Regions from separate parts of the Vibrio sp. 2130-1 genome, predicted to be linked through region 2. Evidence: predicted binding sites of a transcription regulator. Region 2 holds the regulator's gene; each other region holds the start of a gene.
The links. Region 2 encodes CRP, which controls carbon source genes, mostly activating them, when cyclic AMP is high. Its sites were predicted from a motif close to TGTGANNNNNNTCACA; they were not measured.
Positions count from the first base shown of each region.

Region 1: a site for CRP is predicted at 1,567-1,582, ahead of cdd (cytidine deaminase). Genes of this name have one in related genera too.
Region 3: a site for CRP is predicted at 1,234-1,249, ahead of deoD (purine-nucleoside phosphorylase). Genes of this name have one in related genera too.
Region 4: a site for CRP is predicted at 1,451-1,466, ahead of R7Q09_RS19520 (NupC/NupG family nucleoside CNT transporter). Genes of this name have one in related genera too.

Region 1 covers NZ_JAWOUT010000002.1:364,439-367,616, reverse strand. Annotated here, with positions in the region: gene sbcB (exodeoxyribonuclease I) at 1-148, shown strand, start outside; gene R7Q09_RS04205 (CidA/LrgA family protein) at 204-578, shown strand; gene R7Q09_RS04200 (LrgB family protein) at 580-1,257, shown strand; gene cdd (cytidine deaminase) at 1,687-2,574, shown strand; gene purT (formate-dependent phosphoribosylglycinamide formyltransferase) at 2,718-3,178, shown strand, end outside.
Region 2 covers NZ_JAWOUT010000023.1:29,344-32,521, reverse strand. Annotated here, with positions in the region: gene R7Q09_RS22320 (phosphoribulokinase) at 1-528, shown strand, start outside; gene crp (cAMP-activated global transcriptional regulator CRP) at 769-1,401, shown strand; gene R7Q09_RS22310 (DUF1338 domain-containing protein) at 1,538-2,329, opposite strand; gene astD (succinylglutamate-semialdehyde dehydrogenase) at 2,578-3,178, opposite strand, start outside.
Region 3 covers NZ_JAWOUT010000007.1:210,450-213,627, reverse strand. Annotated here, with positions in the region: gene R7Q09_RS13055 (MerR family transcriptional regulator) at 1-29, opposite strand, end outside; gene R7Q09_RS13050 (YbgA family protein) at 19-969, opposite strand; gene deoD (purine-nucleoside phosphorylase) at 1,368-2,078, shown strand; gene R7Q09_RS13040 (hypothetical protein) at 2,149-3,178, shown strand, end outside.
Region 4 covers NZ_JAWOUT010000015.1:78,586-81,763, reverse strand. Annotated here, with positions in the region: gene prfC (peptide chain release factor 3) at 1-354, shown strand, start outside; gene R7Q09_RS19530 (DUF5363 family protein) at 449-646, shown strand; gene R7Q09_RS19525 (TatD family hydrolase) at 633-1,406, shown strand; gene R7Q09_RS19520 (NupC/NupG family nucleoside CNT transporter) at 1,611-2,894, shown strand.

The DNA of each region.
Region 1 (3,178 bases), on a different contig from region 2:
GGCACTACACTGTCGAGAAGTGTTTGAAAGCCAAATTGAAGAGTACATGCTGAATTTAGAAAACTTAGTTCACGAACATGAAAGTGACGAAAAGAAGATTGCGATATTAAAATCCGTGTACCGTTATGTAGAGAGCTTAGCTTCCTAACTCCTCCTAATACAAGCGCACCTTATGGTGTGCTTGTTGTTTATATACTGTCAAAATGATTAAAGAACGATTCTTACAACTGATCCAACTGCTCATTTCAATCTTCCTCATCATGGGAGCACTTGGCATCGGAATTACCATTCAAAAGTTCACTGGCGTTTCCGTTCCAGGAAGTGTCATCGGTATGCTCGTACTGTTTTTCTCCATGACTCTTGGGCTTGTAAAAGTCGACTGGGTCAAACCGGGCGCCACGCTATTTATCCGCTATATGATCTTATTGTTCGTTCCTATTAGCGTGGGATTAATGCAACATTTCGATATGCTACTCGCTAATGCCCTCCCTATCATTGCTAGCGCAGTTGGAGGCTCACTCATTGTACTAGTCAGCCTCGCTTGGCTGCTGGACTACTTGTTAAAGGAGAAGCACTGATATGTGGTTAGTTGTTACCATTGCGGTTTTTCTTGTCGCGCGCCAAATTGCAATCAAAGTGAATAATCCTCTAGCAAATCCTTTGCTGATCAGTATTGCAGTGCTCATTCCTTTGCTTACTTACTTAAATGTACCGTTTGAAACGTATTATGCGGATAACGAAGGGATCAGTTTTTTACTTCAACCAGCCGTAGTTGCTCTGGCTTACCCGTTATATGAACAACTACCACAGATTAAAGCAAACTGGCGAATCATCACTTTTGCTTGCACAGTAGGCAGTGTGATGTCGATGATGACAACCACCTTGATCGCAGTCGCTTTCAAAGCGGATATCAGTTTAATCGCGAGTCTAGTGGGTAAGTCCGTCACTACACCAATAGCGATGGAAATATCGAGTCACCTCGGTGGTGAAGCCGCCGTTGCAGCGATCTTGGTTCTGATTGTCGGTTTATTGGGCGCAATTTTGGCATACCCAATTTACAATTTGATTGGAATTAAACACCCGATTGCACGTGGTCTGACAATGGGTACAGTCTCTCATGCCTTAGGCACCGCTACTTGTGCAGAGAAACAGCCCATAGATGCCGCGTTCTCATCACTCGCATTGGTTTTATGTGGGATCATAACTTCTATTTTGGCTCCAAGCTTTTTTGCTTTGGCTGTCTGGCTATATCAATAGTTAAGCGCTCTCGGTCTGCCCTCCTTCCGGCAGGCCGTAGCCTTTCCGCTTCTTCCTTACCCTTTTCAAAACCCTATCTTATCTATCAACCTCACCCAGTAATACCGTGAAGGGACTTGATCGAGATATACATTCATAGCGTTAGCATTCTAGGTTCTACCACTCGCTCTAGATTACGTAGGTATAAAGTAGCATAGCGGTAAAGTCGCGTGGGTAACATACTCCTGCTCCTTGGTCATATGAACATATACTGATATGGTTAATTGTGAGACGGAGATAACGCTTCACACCTGTGCAATCGAATACATGTGTGAGCTCACTCTAATTATGTAACAGAATTATCAATTGCATTATTTATCGTGATCTAACGCACGGAACATTTCTATCTTTCACATAGAATAACTGTCCATGCAATAACAAGGATTCAACATGAAAAGTCGCATTGAACAGGCGCTAGCAGGCGCTCCAGAAGCACTTTCCAAACAACTTGCTCCTATCATCCAAGCTGATGATTTTGATGCTACGCTTTCAGTTCAACAATTTGAGCAGTTGCTTTCAGCTACCGGTCTATCAGACAAAGAGCTTCGTGTTGCGCTACTTCCTTTTGCCGCAGCGTACTCCTATGCTCCCCTTTCTGACTTTTATGTCGGCGCTATCGTTCGTGGCCTTTCAGGTCGCCTTTACTTCGGTGCCAACATGGAATTCTTTGGTGTACAGTTGGGTCAAACGGTTCACGCAGAGCAGTCTGCGATTAGCCATGCTTGGATGAAAGGCGAACGTGGTGTTAAAGATATCACTATCAACTTCAGCCCATGTGGTCACTGCCGCCAGTTCATGAATGAGTTATCTACCGCAAACGAGCTTAAAATCCAGCTCCCGGAACGCGAAGAAAAGTCACTTCATGAATACCTGCCTGAAGCCTTTGGACCAAACGATCTCGGTATCGAGTCCGGCTTAATGGCAGAAGTTCAACACCAGTTCTCATGTGATGATGAAGACGCACTCATCCAAAGTGCAGTTGAAGCGATGAACATGAGCCACTCTCCATACACCAACAACTTGAGTGGTTTAGCATTAGAGATGACTAGCGGCCGTGTATTCCAAGGTGCTTATGCAGAAAATGCAGCGTTTAATCCTAGCTTGCCACCGCTACAAGTTGCGCTAATCCAAGTTTTACTTGCGGGTGAAACCTTTGACAGCATCAAAGCCGCTGCATTGGTAGAAAACTCTGAAGGTAAGATCAGTCACTTAGCCGATACGCAATCAACGTTGGAAGCGTTGAATCCAGATATTCCGCTTAGTTTTGTCAACGTATAAACGACAAATTCAACAAAGAGCTCTACAACATGTAGAGCTTTTTTATTACCTAAAAACCAAAAGCAAACGTTTGCTTTGTCATAAAACTTCAGTATGATCTCCTGCAATTTCTGTCTCATCACTCTATTTTGTAAGGGAACACTATGTTTGGCACTGCAACTAGCGCAAATGCTACCCGTGTATTACTTTTAGGCTCTGGCGAACTCGGTAAAGAAGTCGCCATTGAATGCCAGAGACTTGGTTTAGAAGTGATTGCTTGTGATCGCTATGCCAATGCTCCAGCGATGCAAGTCGCTCACCGTAGTTATGTTATCGACATGTTAGATGGGAACGCCTTAGAAGAAGTTATTACGAAGGAACAACCTACTTACGTCGTACCAGAAATTGAAGCCATCGCAACCGGCAAACTGGTAGAGCTTGAAGAGAAAGGACTGAATGTTGTTCCAACCGCTAAGGCAACCAGGCTAACAATGAATCGTGAAGGTATCCGACGTTTGGCAGCAGAAGAACTGGAATTGACGACTTCACCTTATCGTTTTGCAGATAACTTTGAAGACTTCAAAGCCGCGGTTGAGCATGTGGGTATTCCGTGCGTGGTGAAGCC
Region 2 (3,178 bases):
ACGCCGTGGCAAGACTTACCCGAAAACAGCGACGTGCTGTTTTATGAAGGGTTACATGGTGGCGTGGTGGATGGTGATGTTAATGTTGCTCAACATGTGGATTTCTTAATTGGCATGGTGCCGATTGTGAACTTAGAGTGGATACAAAAATTCGTACGCGACACTCGCGATCGCGGCCATTCGCGTGAAGCGGTAATGGACTCAATCGTGCGATCCATGGACGATTACCTCAACTATATCACTCCTCAGTTTTCTCGTACTCACATCAACTTCCAGCGCGTACCGACCGTTGATACTTCCAACCCACTTAATGCAAAAGGCATCCCTAGTTTGGATGAGAGTTTTGTGGTGATTCGCCTACGCGGTATCAAGAATGTCGACTTCCCATATCTGCTGGCCATGATTGATGGCTCATTCATGTCACGCCACAACACGATTGTCGTACCCGGCGGTAAGATGAGCTTTGCAATGGAGCTCATAGTTCGGCCTATCCTACAACAGCTCATCGAAACAGGGAAAATTGGCTAAAAACCTGCCTGCGAAGATGTTTACTTTTCATACCGTGATCATGTGCACAGTTTTGCTTACAAAATCTCAATCATGGCACGATTAAAATCAAGAAATCGTTTTCGAAAAAGGATACTATTTCTTACCGAAACACAAGAGAGCTTGCAGCATATAAAAAGTGCTCTTATTCTAGTAGGCCTAATTCAGGCTTAGCTAAAATATGGATAGCGCAAGCGTACCCTGCAGAGGAAGTGAGATATTATGGTTCTAGGTAAACCTCAAACCGACCCAACATTAGAGTGGTTTCTTTCACACTGTCATATTCATAAGTACCCTTCAAAGAGCACGCTAATTCACGCGGGCGAAAAGGCAGAAACTTTGTACTACATCGTTAAAGGTTCTGTTGCGGTTCTTATCAAAGACGAAGAAGGTAAGGAGATGATCCTTTCTTACCTAAACCAAGGAGACTTTATTGGTGAACTTGGTCTATTCGAGGAAGACCAAGAGCGCACAGCTTGGGTTCGTGCTAAATCTCCTTGTGAAGTTGCTGAAATTTCTTTCAAGAAGTTCCGTCAGCTTATCCAAGTAAACCCAGACATCCTAATGCGTCTTTCTGCGCAGATGGCTCGTCGTCTTCAAGTAACTAGCCAAAAAGTGGGTGACCTGGCGTTCCTAGACGTAACTGGTCGTATCGCTCAGACGCTTCTGAACCTTGCAAAACAACCAGACGCAATGACTCACCCAGACGGCATGCAAATCAAGATCACTCGTCAAGAAATCGGTCAAATTGTTGGCTGTTCTCGTGAGACAGTAGGTCGTATTTTGAAGATGCTAGAAGAGCAGAACCTAATCTCTGCTCACGGTAAAACCATCGTGGTTTACGGTACTCGTTAATCTCAAACTAGAGTGACACGAACAAAATTATAAAAGCCACCAATGGCAACATTGGTGGCTTTTTATTTGCTCATGACCAAATGAGATAGGGTGCAGCGAACACTAATGAGTAAGCTTAACAGGTTAACCCTAAAACTTAGCCATTCGTACTTTCAAAGATTTTGTCAGCTGAAGCGGCCACGAAACCTGGGTACAAATCACCATTTTCCATCGGATAGCGCTTAGCAAATTCATAAAACCCGCCAGGGATAATTTCAGTGCCTTCGCTAAAACGAACCGCTACTTTATCTGCCATGGTCGATGACTGCTCTAGCAACACCTCAGGAGTGCCCTTCACTTCACCACCATTTTCATTAATGGTAAACCCAGCGGTACGCAGATGATCGTTTACCTGCTTCACTTCTTCATATTCATTGAGCTGGTTAACGCTCACCGTGAAGTGGTTTGCTCCGTAACCATGCGCCGCAAGCCAAGATGCGTACTCACTTTCTTTAGCCAACGTTTGGTAATCAGCAAAGCTTAAATCCCACAAGCGTCCACCATGTAAGAATGCGCTATCGTTCAGCTTGTCAGCATCGACTTGTGCCACCAAATTTTTCACAATCTCTTGTAGCTCAGACGAGCACTCTTCAACTTTTAGCTCACTAATAAATACTTTAGGTTGCTTCGGATCTGGGTGCTCATAGTGCTTAGCAACCAGCTTTTTGCTTTCGAAAACGTAATCACCACACGCCTTGTAACCAATAGCTACAAATGGCTTAGCTAGAGTTTCAATACCAAGAGGCGCGATATTGAAGGTACGTAAAGCTATATGATCATTAATCAGAGGCTCATCTTCTTGAAGCAGCTGATGCACTTTAGCAGCCGAAGGGCAAAGACGTTGAATGTAATCTTGCCATAGCGATTCAAATAACACATCGGGCGTCATAACGACTCCTTGTTACGAGATGTAGAGTTTAAAGGTAAGCGGAAGTTGGCTGCTCGTTCACAACAAAAGTTGTCCAGAACAATGAACGAGCAACCATCAACCTGTGACGGTAAATGCCAGTCAGTCAACACGCTTTTCCGAGTCTTTGCTCACTTTTCGTGTTCTGCCAACGATCACTACAACCCATACCTAAATGATGCGCCGGCAAGGTGAGCCGCAATGCATAGTTGCGACTCTATTATTAAAACTTATAGCGCTACACCTGGACTCAATGTTGCAGGCAAGACAGTCTCTTGACCTTCCATTGATGCCATTGGGTACGCACAGTAATCTGCTGCGTAGTAAGCGCTTGGGCGCAAGTTACCCGACGCCCCCGGACCACCAAATGGCGCATCACCGCTTGCACCAGTGAGCTGGCGGTTACGGTTCACGATACCTGCACGAATGTGGTCAACGAAGTATTCCCATTCTTGGTCGTCGGTTGAGACCAAACCAGCAGATAAGCCAAAGCGCGTATCGTTTGCTAGCGCCACGGCTTTGTCTAACCCTTCGTAACGCACCACTTGCAGAAGTGGGCCGAAGTATTCTTCATCTGGTAACTCAGCAATGTTGGTTACATCAATGATGCCAGGAGAAACAAACGCCGCCTCTCCTGCTTTCGCTTCAATCAAGCTTTCACCGCCAAGAGACTGTAGATTAGCTTGTGCATCAAGAATAAACTTGGCTGCCGCGACCGAAATTTGCGGTCCCATAAATGGCGCAGGTTCTGCAAATGGTTGGTCTACGCGAATATTGCGTGTCGCTTCAACGAGCTTGGTGATAAGCGCATCGCCTTTTTCACCCAATGGC
Region 3 (3,178 bases), on a different contig from region 2:
TATAGTTTTTCTTCTGAACTACAAACCATAGCGTAATCTCATCTCCTGCGGATACGGTTCTAAAAACTTCTGTTTTGCTAAATACTCGTCTGGGTAAGTATTTAAGTAATGCTTAATCAATGTAAGTGGTGCTAGCAGAGGCAGCATTCCGATGCGGTAGTCGTGAATCACTGTCGCTAACTCTTCTTTTTCTTCTTTAGTTAGTGAGCGTTTGAAGTACCCTTGTAAGTGCATCAACACATTTGTGTTGTTTTTTCGGCTAGCCCGATTCGTTAACGCCTTCATCAGTCCTAAACGATACTCTTGGTAAAAGTCTTCAATTTCATAATTAGCGACATCGGCAACTAAGCGGCCAAGGGAGCGGTATGACTCTGGGTGGTGTGCCATTAACGTCAGTTTGTAGCGCGAATGAAAGTCGATGATTTTGCCACGAGTAGGCTCACCATCCATCGAGTCGTAAAAGTCATTTAGACAAAATACTCGAGTAATAAAATTTTCTTTCAATACAGGGTCGTTAAGTCTGCCATCCTCTTCAACAGGCAACCAAGGCATTTTTTGCATCAATGTTTGTGTATACAAGCCAACACCTTCTTTCGCAGCACTGTTCTTGCTGTAAACCTTGACTCGCTCCATGCCACAAGTTGGTGACTTGGCACAAACGATGTAACCACAAAGCTGCTCGCTTTGAAGTTCATCTACTTTATTGGCCGAGTAAGTGAGCATATTGTCGGTATGATCATTTTCTGGATTTTTGGTTTCAACCAATGCAACACGCTCTTCATTAGAAACAAGACGAATTGTTGGACGGGGTACTGGCATACCTACGCCGACTTCAGGGCATACCGAAACAAAGTCAAAATACGGGCTGAGCTCTTTAGTCACAAAGTTGCTCACCTTATGACCAGAGTCAAAACGCACTCGTTCACCCAAAACACACGAACTGATACCTACTTTGATTGAAGATTCCATGATGACGCATCCCTATACAAAAAGTTTTGTTGTATAACTTATAGCAAGCCTTTCCAGATTGTACAAGAAAATAAGTTGTACAATTTAATCGTTTTACTTCACTCGAAAGTATTTCGATCAACCAGCTGTCAGAAAAAAGTTTGGCCCAAAAACAAAGAATTTGTGCGCGCAATCGACAAACTGCTCAAAAGCAAATCGATTGCTCTTTTGGTTTCAACAGATTTAGTTATCAATAGGGATTGCAGTTTCTAAATGCGTGGTTTTTGTGACTAAGCTCTCAAGGGGCTACTGTACGTCCCGATATTATTGCCTCAACGAAAACGAACAAGTTCAACAGAATTGGTAATAGCGTTCTATAATAGAGGCGTTTTATCAAAACAAAACTTTGGAGAGCACTTATGGCAACCCCACACATTAACGCACAACCAGGTGATTTCGCTGAAACAGTTCTAATGCCAGGCGACCCGTTGCGCGCTAAATACATCGCTGAAACGTTCCTAGAAGATGTGAAACAAGTTTGTGACGTTCGCAACATGTTCGGCTTTACTGGCACTTACAAAGGCAAAAAAGTTTCTGTAATGGGCCACGGCATGGGTATCCCGTCTTGCTGTATCTACGTACACGAGCTAATCGCTGAATACGGCGTGAAAAACGTTATCCGTGTGGGTAGCTGTGGTGCAGTACGTGACGACGTGAAACTAATGGACGTTGTTATCGGTATGGGTGCTTCTACAGACTCTAAAGTTAACCGTATCCGTTTCAACAACCACGATTTCGCAGCAATCGCTGATTACGGTCTTCTAGAAGAAGCAGTTAACCAAGCGCGCGCTCAGGAAGTGCCTGTAAAAGTAGGTAACGTATTCTCTGCTGACCTGTTCTACACACCAGAAGCAGACATCTTCGAGAAGATGGAAAAACTAGGCATCCTAGGTGTAGACATGGAAGCGGCTGGTATCTACGGCGTAGCAGCTGACCTAGGCGCGAAAGCACTGACTATCCTGACAGTTTCTGACCACATCATCCGTGGTGAAAAACTAAGCTCAGAAGAGCGTCAGAAGTCGTTCAACGACATGATGAAAGTTGCACTAGAAACTGCAATCAACATCTAAGAACAAATAGTAAGTAATAATTTGCAGCCAGAGTTATGCTGGCTGCCCGAATTATCCCGAGGGGGCGATTGTGTCTAACGGCGAACTGCCAAAAGACGCAGATGGGTTACAACTCAACTTTTGTAAAACATTGGCGTGTGACAACTTTGGATTGAGTGATGCAAAGCGTTACGTTCTGCAACATGCGAACCCTAAGCGTCCGGCGATGGTATGCCGTGAATGTGGAGCTTTCCCCCCCTTACTTAATAATCGCGATGTCGTGAACGAACTTCATCGCCTGCGGCACGTCCACAGTGACGGGTTGCCTGCTTGCCGTAATGATGATTGCGACAACTTTGGACTTTCTGTCCACACTCACAAACACCTCTATCACGCTTTCGGTTACAGTGGCGATCGCCAACGTTACCGCTGTAAAGTGTGTCAAAGTACCTTTGTCGACAAGTGGTCTGGTGCCAACAAGAAGCTTCAATTTCAAGAGAACTTGATGGGTTTATTGTTTACGGGATATTCCGTACGAGAAATCTGCCGCAAGCTTAGTATTAACCCAAAAACCTTTTACGATCATGTTGACCATATAGCTAGCCGCTGCCGCCGCAAGCTTGCAACCATTGATGCGCGCTGGGTAAACCACGCAACGCATTATGAATTGGCCTCAAACTATATTGCATTGCAACCGAACAGCAATAATGGTGTGTATTGGATTGTTTCTGGCGAAGCGCATTCTGGCTATATTCTTTGCCAGCACGTCAATTATTCCGCTGATGAAGAGCCAATCGCAACTCTCGATCATAATCCTTACGATGAGGTGTCTCGTTTTGTTTCCCAGGAGTACGTAGCGGAAGCAAGTGAGCCGCTTGCGGAACCTTCTCATCACCTCAGAGAGCGAATTGACCAAAAATACCAAACAATTTTGGCTCGCGGTAACGTAGAAGACCCTCTTGGTAATCTATCTGTATTTCATTACCCTTCAAAAGGGGCATTAGTCCGTCCGCCATACACCTCGTATGCACACTATTTGCACGTACTTGATATGTGCTGCCCAAACAAACGTGTATCTCTATACATGCCTCAAGATCCCCTACTACGTTCAGCTGCACTGA
Region 4 (3,178 bases), on a different contig from region 2:
CTCAAAGGTTTGGTTCAGCTATCAGAAGAAGGTGCGGTACAGGTATTCCGTCCTCTACAGAACAACGATCTGATCGTTGGTGCCGTTGGTGTACTTCAGTTTGATGTTGTTGTGGCTCGTTTGAAATCTGAGTATAACGTTGAAGCGATTTATGAAGGCATTAACGTTGCAACTGCTCGTTGGGTTGAGTGTGGTGATGCGAAGAAACTGGATGAGTTCCAACGCAAGAATCAAGCGAACTTAGCATTGGATGGTGGTGATAACCTAACGTATATCGCTCCAACAATGGTTAACTTAAACTTGGCGAAAGAGCGTTTCCCTGACGTTGATTTCCGTGCGACGCGTGAGCACTAATTTGCGCGGTTAGGGTAAGCCTTAACGCAAACTAGATTTTAAAACGCCCTTGGCTATAAACTTAGCCAAGGGCGTTTTTATATAAGGATAAGATATGAATTGGTTTAAACGTGGGCTAAAGCGTTACGACAACTGGTGTAAAGAGATGGGGTTAACTCCCGATCAGAAACGCAGTTGTGTCCCATATCGAAAAGACCCAGCCCATCAAACTGAAGAGAAGAGTGAAGCCCAACCATCCTCTGATTTTCTGCCCGCAGATACAGATAAAAAGCGTCAAGATGAAGCTCTTTGATACGCACTGCCACTTTGATTTTGATGTGTTTCAAGATGACTTTGCACATCAACTTGAGCTTGCTCAAACGCAAGGCGTCGCAAGAATTTTGATTCCTTCCGTCGGTCCGCAAAACTGGGCTCGTATTCAAACTTTGGCAGAGCAACATGCCAATTTGTATTATGCGCTCGGCTTTCATCCGTATTTTCTTGAAGATAACGTTGAGCAGCACCTTAAAGAGCTAGAAGGCTATCTAAATCAAAAAGGGCAGCAGTGCGTGGCAATAGGAGAGTGTGGTTTAGATTTTGCCATTGATGTTGATCCACAGTTGCAAGAAAAGATACTTGAAGTTCAATTTGAGCTGGCTAGACGCTTCGAACTCCCAGTTATTTTACATAGCCGAAAAGCGCACAATCGCCTCATTCAAATGGTGAAAGCGGCGAATCTCCCTAGAGGTGGTGTGCTACACGCTTTTTCTGGGAGTTATCAGCAAGCCATGGAGTGGGTCAAATTAGGTTTTTTTATCGGTGTAGGAGGAACGATTACCTACCCAAGAGCCAAGAAAACACGCGACGCAATTCAAAAATTACCACTCGAAAACCTAGTAATCGAAACAGACGCACCAGATATGCCTATACTTGGATATCAAGGGGAGTCAAATCACCCAGCCAAACTCATTCACGTCTTTAATGAGCTCGTAGAGTTGCATAACGGCCGAAAGCAATCGATTGCCTCTCAACTGTGGAAAAATAGCAATTTTGCTTTCTCGATATGTGAATAAAATCTAAAGATGTGGTTTGAAATCGAAAACGTTTTCCTGCTTATTGTGAATTAACTCACAAAGCTGGTTGAATCAATCATGAATCTTATAGGAAAGTGTGAGGCTGGCATTACTTTAATTGATTCTGCATGAGTATAATTGCCCCCGCTTTATAGCTCCATTTTGTAACACGCCAATAAATAACTTATAAGGAAGTCATAAACTATGAGCCTGTTTATGAGCCTAATCGGTATGGTAGTGCTTCTTGCGATTGCAGTGGCATTTTCTAACAACCGAAAAGCTATCAACTTTAGAACTGTGGGTGGCGCATTCGCTATCCAATTCGCATTAGGTGCATTTGTTCTGTATGTACCTTGGGGCCGTGATCTACTAAACGGTTTCTCTTCAGGTGTTTCTAACGTTATCAACTACGGTAACGATGGTTCATCATTCCTGTTCGGTGGTCTTGTTTCTGACAAGATGTTCGAAGTATTCGGCGGCGGCGGTTTCATCTTCGCATTCCGTGTTCTTCCTACACTGATCTTCTTCTCTGCACTGATTTCAGTTCTTTACTACATTGGCGTTATGCAATGGGTTATCAAGATTCTTGGTGGCGCACTACAAAAAGCGCTAGGCACTTCGCGTGCGGAATCAATGTCAGCAGCAGCTAACATTTTCGTAGGTCAAACTGAGGCACCTCTAGTTGTTCGTCCATTCGTTCCAAAAATGACTCAATCAGAGCTATTCGCGGTAATGTGTGGTGGTCTAGCTTCTGTTGCTGGTGGTGTGCTAGCTGGTTACGCATCTATGGGTGTTCCACTAGAGTACCTAGTTGCGGCATCATTCATGGCAGCACCAGGTGGTCTACTGTTCGCTAAAATCCTTCACCCTGAGACTGACCAGCCTCACGAAAGTATCGAAGAAGCGATGGACGGCGGTGACGACAAACCAGTTAACGTAATCGACGCAGCTGCGGGCGGTGCGGCTTCTGGTCTACAACTTGCGCTTAACGTAGGTGCAATGCTAATCGCATTCGTTGGTCTAATCGCGCTAATCAACGGTATGCTAGGTGGCATCGGTGGTTGGTTCGGCATGCCAGAACTAACACTAGAGCTAATTCTAGGTTACGCGTTCTCTCCACTAGCATTCCTAATCGGTGTTCCATGGGCAGAAGCTGTAACAGCTGGTTCATTCATCGGTCAGAAAATCGTAGTGAACGAATTCGTTGCTTACTTGAACTTCACACCATACCTAGGTGAAAACGCTCAAGTAATCGCGGCAACTGGTGAAGTAATGTCTGAGAAGACAACAGCTATCATCTCATTCGCACTATGTGGTTTCGCGAACCTTTCTTCTATCGCGATTCTACTTGGTGGTCTAGGTAGCCTTGCACCAAACCGTCGTAGTGACATCGCTCGCATGGGTGTTAAAGCAGTTCTTGCAGGTACGTTGTCTAACCTTATGGCAGCGACAATTGCAGGCTTCTGCTTAAGCCTTGCAGCACTATAATTAGAATCGGTTCTTAATATATAGACGCCGTTTTACATCATGCCCTGTAGCAAGAGATTGCTGCGGGGCATTTTTCGTTTTTCGGGCTCCAAAATTTCATCGGGTGTTTGCCTTAGTCGAGGTATTACGCAGTCAATGGAATAGGGGCTAGGAAATTTTGAGATACAAACCGTTTGCGCTCTATTTGGTGCTACAGTTTTGCGGTGAAACTCTATAATGTATTAATCACAGGATAGTGGTTAAGCTTGATTCTTAATCACGTAATGAATATTACATAATCGATG